3 regions of the Klebsiella grimontii genome follow, and region 1 is predicted to be linked to each of the others. Evidence: predicted binding sites of a transcription regulator. Region 1 holds the regulator's gene; each other region holds the start of a gene.
What was found. Region 1 encodes LexA, which represses DNA repair genes until DNA is damaged. Its sites were predicted from a motif close to TNCTGTATGTACATACAGNA; they were not measured.

Region 1 (2,270 bases):
GGCGTATATCGCCGCGCCAGGCGTTTTTCAGCATCGACAGGGATACGCCGCGCAGCGCCAGTACGCGCCGCGCCATAAGCAGTCCGATAAAGAAAGTGGCGTATTCTGCCATGACCGTCGCCAGCGCCGCCCCCTGCACGTTCATATGCAGGCCCATCACCAGCCATAAATCGAGCACAATGTTGAGGACGTTGCCGACCACCAGCAGAATCACCGGCGCTCTGGCGTACTGTACGCCCAGCAGCCAACCCAGCAGAACCAGATTCGCCAGCGAGGCCGGCGCGCTTAGCCAGCGAATCTCAAGGAAGCGTCGGGCCTGTTCAAGCACCGCTTCGCTACCGCCGACAATATGCAGCGCCAGGTTTATCAACGGGATCCTGAAAAGCACAATCGCCAGCCCGGCGGCCAGCGCCAGGCCCAGCGGCTGCACCAGCGCGCGCGCCAGCCGCTGCGGATCCCTGGCGCCAAACGCCTGCGCCGTCAGCCCGGTGGTGCTCATACGCAGAAAAAGGAGCAGCATAAAGAGGAAGCTGGTCGCCGTTGCGCCAACCGCCACGCCGCCCAGATAAATCGGGCTGTCGAGATGACCAATAACGGCGGTATCCACCAGCCCCAGCAGCGGAACGGTGATATTGGAGAAGATCATGGGCAGCGCTAAGCGCCACAGGGCTTTGTCGGCGGCGTTAAAAAGCATGGAGAAAGCGCCTAAATGAGGAAAAACGACGCAGCATCATGCTTCAGATGATGATGCTGCGAGATGAAGAGATTATTGCCAGTTGCCGTTGCGGATAACGCCGACGGCCAGGCCTTCAATAGTAAAGCTTTGTTCGCGAAGGTCGACCACGATCGGCGAGAATTCGCTGTTTTCCGGCAGCAATTCCACGACGTTACCCTGTTTTTTCAGACGCTTCACGGTCACTTCTTCGTCGATACGCGCCACAACCACCTGACCATTGCGCACATCCTGCGTTTTATGGACAGCCAGCAGGTCGCCATCGAGAATACCGATATCCTTCATCGACATACCGCTAACACGCAGCAGAAAATCGGCGTTCGGCTTAAACATGGCCGGGTCCACCTGGTAGTGGCCTTCAATGTGCTGCTGCGCTAGCAGCGGCTCACCTGCCGCGACGCGGCCAATAAGCGGCAGACCGGTTTCTTCTTCCGTCAGCAGACGAATACCGCGGGAGGCGCCGGAAACGATCTCGATTGCGCCTTTACGCGCCAGCGCTTTCAGATGCTCTTCCGCCGCGTTTGGGGAGCGAAACCCCAAGCGCTGAGCAATCTCCGCACGCGTCGGCGGCATGCCCGTCTGGCTGATATGATCCCGAATGAGATCAAACACCTCTTGCTGCCTGGTCGTTAACGCTTTCATTCCGCCCCCTGGGTGTATATACAGTTATGCTGTGAGTATATACAGCTAACGGTGATTTTGGAACCACATTTCACACAAAAATCAGGAGTTTCTTTCCGTTTTGCGAGCAGCTACGACAAGACTTAGCGGTAGTTCGCCCACAGCAGCGTTCCCCACGCGATCAGCGCGATGATAATCGCCAGCAGTACCGCCGCCGATCCCATATCTTTCGCTCGCCCCGAAAGCTCATGATGCTCGGGACCGATACGGTCAACCACCGCCTCAATCGCGCTATTGATAATTTCAACTATCATCACTAACAGGACCGAGCTAATGAGCAGCACCCGCGTGATGGCATCGACGTCTAACCAGCAGGCGATCGCCACGGCAATAACGGCCGCGATGCCTTCCTGACGAAATGCGGCCTCATTGACCCACGCCGCACGGAATCCTTTCCAGGAATACCCGGCCGCTTTAATAATTCGGGTTAACCCAGTGGTATTATTGGCCATCAAACAAACCTTTTTATGTAAATGACGTCAATGAGTGTACGCGTTTGCCGCGTTACAACGGAAATTTTGCGCACTTTCTGTTATTCTTGCGGCGCATTTGCATGATTAACCAGAGGCTTCACATCGTCTATGTCTGGCTGGCAACGAATTTACTATAAATTACTGAATTTACCATTAAGGGCGCTGGTAAAAAGCAAGTCGATTCCGGCGCAACCTGCGCAGGAATTAGGCCTGGATACCTCGCGTCCCATTATGTACGTCCTGCCCTACAATTCGAAGGCGGACCTGCTGACGCTGCGCGCGCAATGTCTGGAACATGAGTTACCGGACCCGCTGGAGCCGCTCGAGATCGACGGCGCCCTGCTTCCGCGCTACGTATTTATCCACGGCGGGCCGCGCGTGTT
Region 2 (2,270 bases), 120 kb from region 1:
CTGCGCTGGGGCTACGCCTGCAGCGCGCTGCTGGCGGTTATCGGCGCGGGCATTATTCGTTATGACCAGGTGACCAACCATTTCTGGACCGGCCTGATCCTCGTTCAGCTCTCCAACATCAGCTTCGCGATTGGCATGGTGGGCTACAAGCGCCTGATGGAAACGCGTCCGATGCCGCAGCATAACGCCTTCGCCTGGTTCTACGTCGGGGCGTTTCTGGTGGCGGTTGTCGCCTGGTCTATGCTGGGGAATGCGCAGAAAATGCCGGAAACCTCGCTACAGTGGGGCATTCTGCTGTTTCTTGGCGTGGCGGCATCGGGGATTGGCTACTTTATGTGGAACTACGGCGCCACCCAGGTCGATGCCGGTACGCTCGGCATCATGAACAATATGCACGTGCCCGCCGGGCTGCTGGTGAACCTTGCCATCTGGCAAACTCAGCCCCGCTGGCCGAGCTTTATTATTGGCGCTCTGGTGATCCTGGCCTCGCTATGGGTCCATCGACGCTGGGTCGCTCCGCACTCCGCACAAACGGCAAATGGTCGCAAGCATGATTCCGCGCTGAGCGAATAAACGCTTCGGTGACCGGCTGACGCTGCTCGCCGTCGCGCACCGCGGCGTACAGTCGGCTCCACAGTCCTTCGCCCAGGGTTTTGGTGACCACCAGACCCTGGCGCTCAAAGCTCTCCACTACCCAGTGCGGCAGGGCGGCGATCCCCATCCGCGCCGCCACCATCTGAATTAGCAGCAGCGTATTGTCGACGCTCTTCAGCTGTGGACTGATCCCCGCCGGCTGCAGGAAGTGACGCCAGATATCCAGACGAGCGCGCTGTACCGGGTAAATCAGCAGCATTTCGGTCGCTAAATCCTCAGGCGCAATGCGCATCTTTGCCGCCAGCGGATGGTCTGGTGCCATCACCAGACGCACTTCGAAATCAAACATGGGCGAATAGTGCAGGCCGCTGCGCGGCAGGATATCCGAGGTCATCACCAGATCCAGCTCGCCCTGCTGCAGGCCCGGCTGCGGGTCGAAGATCACCCCGGACTGGAAATCCACTTCCACATGCGGCCAGCGGGCGCGGAAGCTCTCCAGCGCCGGGGTGAGCCACTGGATACAGCTATGGCATTCGATAGCGATGCGCAGCCGGGTTTGCTGCGGCTCGTTGCAATCCTGCAGGGCGCGGCTGATTTGCGGCAGCACCTGATTTGCCAGCTGCAGCAAGATCTCTCCCTGCGGCGTAAAGCGCAGCGGCTGGCTTTTGCGCACAAACAGACGGAAGCCGAGGCGCTGTTCCAGATCGCTGAACTGGTGGGACAAGGCGGATTGGGTCTGGTGCAGGGCCGCCGCAGCGCCTGCCAGAGAACCGCTATTCCGCAACGCCTGGAGCGTTTTCAGGTGTTTAATTTCGATCATGAAAGTCCTTCACTTCGGCATGAATAATTTGCGCTTGAGGAATATACAGTAACTGCCAATTATGGATGTGTAAACATCTGGATGGCTAAATCCTTTATCTTTCGAATTTATGGTGCGTTGGCCGCACTTCCTCACCCCAGTCACTTACTTCAGTAAGCTCCTGGGGATGAGCAAGCTTGCCGCCTTCCCTAAATCCGAAATCTTTCGGATTGAAATTATGAGGCTCAAAAAAATGACAATTATTAATCACACCCTCGGTTTCCCTCGCGTTGGCCTGCGTCGCGAGCTGAAAAAAGCGCAAGAGAGCTACTGGGCGGGCAATACCGGCCGCGAAGAACTGCTGGCTGTTGGCCGCGAACTGCGCGCTCGCCACTGGGATCAACAGAAGCAAGCCGGCGTTGACCTGCTGCCGGTGGGCGATTTCGCCTGGTACGACCATGTTCTGACCACCAGCCTGCTACTGGGCAACGTGCCGGCTCGTCATCAGAACAAAGACGGCTCCGTCGATATCGATACCCTGTTCCGCATTGGCCGCGGCCGCGCGCCGACCGGCGAACCGGCAGCGGCGGCGGAAATGACCAAATGGTTTAATACCAACTACCACTACATGGTGCCGGAATTCGTCAAGGGCCAGCGGTTCAAACTGACCTGGACCCAGCTGCTGGATGAAGTGGATGAAGCGCTGGCGCTGGGCCACAAGGCGAAACCCGTCCTGCTCGGGCCGGTCACTTACCTGTGGCTCGGTAAGGTTAAAGGCGAGCCGTTCGACCGCCTGAGCCTGCTGAACGATATTCTGCCGGTTTACCGGCAAGTGCTGGCTGAACTGGCAAAACGCGGTATTGAATGGGTGCAGATT
Region 3 (2,270 bases), 1.7 Mb from region 1:
GCGCCAAACCATACCACCCAGACGGGTATAGATATCCAGATCGTCAGTGATCGGGTAACCCAGTTTAGCAGTCAGCTGAACGCCCTGAGCTTTGAAAGCGCCGTTGTCAACGCTGCCTTTATAAGCCATACGGCCCAGCCAGTCGTAGCCCATTTCAAAACCGAGGTACGGGTTAACCTGGTAACCACCGAACGCACCAGCACCCAGCTGATCGTTACGAACCGGACCATTGTTACCTTTGAAACCGTTACCGTAGAAACCGGTATCGTGATACTGGGACCAGCCCAGTTTAGCACCTGCGTACCAGGTGTTATCTTTCGGAGCGGCCTGCGCTACGGTAGCGAAGCCAGCCAGTGCCACTGCAATCGCGATAGCTGTCTTTTTCATTTTTTGCGCCTCATTATCATCCAAAATTCGCCATGAAGGTTCAGAAGACCTCACGGTTAAATCCTTCACCCGGGGCGTGACTTGTTGTTAACTATGCTGATACATGCAGCGTAAGCCGATCACCCCTGGCGATGTAAAGTCTACAACTTAGTTCGAAACTTACAAGTGTGAACTCCGTCAGGCATATGAAAAAAAAGGGTTGTGTACGCTATGTTTAACAAATACGGTTGAACTTGTTCGGGGCAAAAAAAGTCGCGAAGCCGCATCAGACAAGCATTTTAACAAAAATGCCCATCAAGAAAGCCCATCTCGCGTCAGGGCAAAAAAAATTCCAGGATTAATCCTAAACTCGGTTAATGATACAGATTTGAGTGAATTTTTAGCCCGGAAAGTTGTCTGCCTGGCTGATCGGTATTTCTTACCGGGCGCATGATAAAGCCCATCGCGTGACCCTCTTCTGCAGCGGCAACCAGTCGTTCATGTTCCTCAATGCTCAGTTCTTCTGATAGCCAGCCAATAACGACGCTATAATTTCCGGTGCGCAGTGAGCGAACCATTGACTCCAGGGTATTAGCGGGGGAGAGCTGGCTGATCTGCATAACCTTGGACAGCGGTAAACCGGATGACTGCACCCATTCACGGCTTAGCTTCTGCCGTGGAGTCAGCCAGAGCTGCCAGCGGGACTGCTGACCAAGCTGTTGTAATAAAGGAAGCAATAGTAGCTGCGTCATCATAGGCTGATCTTCGCGATAGACTATTTCACTGATCAGCCCGTTAGCTGGCTGTTCGGCAGCGTCATGAGAGCGACGACGTACTGAAGTAGAAGTCAGTGGTGAACGATTTGCGTGAGCTGATGTAAACATAGTCTATCCCGCCTGTGGGTTACTGTATGCATATACAGTATATGCGACAGGGTGAAAGATCAACTCTATTTTCTCTGTTTCTGGATGAAATTTGTACATCTCAGGGGGTAAGTAAGCGCCGATAGCGTCGGATGTCAGCGCGTACATCATGTGAATTCATCGTTGTCGCGCTTTTTACCTGGATAAATTTTTCTCAAAAATGATGACGTTAACCGTCTACGAGTGACCAGAGATACCTGACACTTTGTGCTCTAATGTGATTAATATTAATTAAGCATTTTACTTTTCCTGCTTTTGACTTCATCAAAAGGCTATTTTCTGAAAGCCGCTCGCAAAAAAACAAGCTGATTAAAATAAAGAGATAATTCATGTTGCCGCATGAAGAGAAGTCACTTATTTTCTTTATTAACGGATCCGTTAGCAAATTTATGTCTTATTTACATGATTAACAAAGGAATAATCATGAAGAAACTTGTATGTTTTAGGATCCATCAGTTTCGGGCATGTTTGACTCCATTAGGAAAAATAAGCTGTCGGCCCTTATTTGGTGGCTATAGCCTGGCGATAGACAACACCGTATTTGCCATGATGGCCGAGGGGGAAATCTATCTTCGGGTTTGTGAGCAGAGCGCGGAGTACCGCGTGGCGCATAAAAACCCGCTTTTGAAAATGCAGAAGAATGGTCGTCTGGTCGCGCTGAAGTATTATCATATTGATGAAGGGCTTTGGCAGGATAGCAATATGCTTTTTCATTTATCAGCGCTGTCATTACAGAGCGCTCGCTATGAAAAACATCGGCAGCGGCATTCCGGGAGATTGAAAAATTTGCCAAATATCAGTTTTCACATGGAGCTACAGTTGATTAATTCAGGCATCACCGATGAATTAACGCTGCGTAAGATTGGGGCAAAAGAAGCCTGGCTGAGGTTACGGAAAATGAATAAAGCGCTAACGGTTAATATTCTTTATTGCCTACAGGGAGCCATTGCCGGCGTACATGCGGCCACGCTCCCAACGCAA

Region 2: a site for LexA is predicted at 1,446-1,465, ahead of metR (HTH-type transcriptional regulator MetR). Genes of this name have one in related genera too.
Region 3: a site for LexA is predicted at 1,271-1,290, ahead of sulA (SOS-induced cell division inhibitor SulA). Genes of this name have one in related genera too.

Annotation. Positions count from the first base shown of each region.
Region 1 covers NZ_CP169721.1:5,331,035-5,333,304, forward strand. Annotated here, with positions in the region: gene dinF (MATE family efflux transporter DinF) at 1-694, opposite strand, end outside; gene lexA (transcriptional repressor LexA) at 767-1,375, opposite strand; gene ACE3MN_RS24985 (diacylglycerol kinase) at 1,498-1,866, opposite strand; gene plsB (glycerol-3-phosphate 1-O-acyltransferase PlsB) at 1,996-2,270, shown strand, end outside.
Region 2 covers NZ_CP169721.1:5,452,977-5,455,246, reverse strand. Annotated here, with positions in the region: gene ACE3MN_RS25550 (carboxylate/amino acid/amine transporter) at 1-573, shown strand, start outside; gene metR (HTH-type transcriptional regulator MetR) at 461-1,414, opposite strand; gene metE (5-methyltetrahydropteroyltriglutamate--homocysteine S-methyltransferase) at 1,647-2,270, shown strand, end outside.
Region 3 covers NZ_CP169721.1:3,673,279-3,675,548, reverse strand. Annotated here, with positions in the region: gene ompA (porin OmpA) at 1-387, opposite strand, end outside; gene sulA (SOS-induced cell division inhibitor SulA) at 741-1,250, opposite strand; gene ACE3MN_RS17350 (TfoX/Sxy family DNA transformation protein) at 1,713-2,270, shown strand, end outside.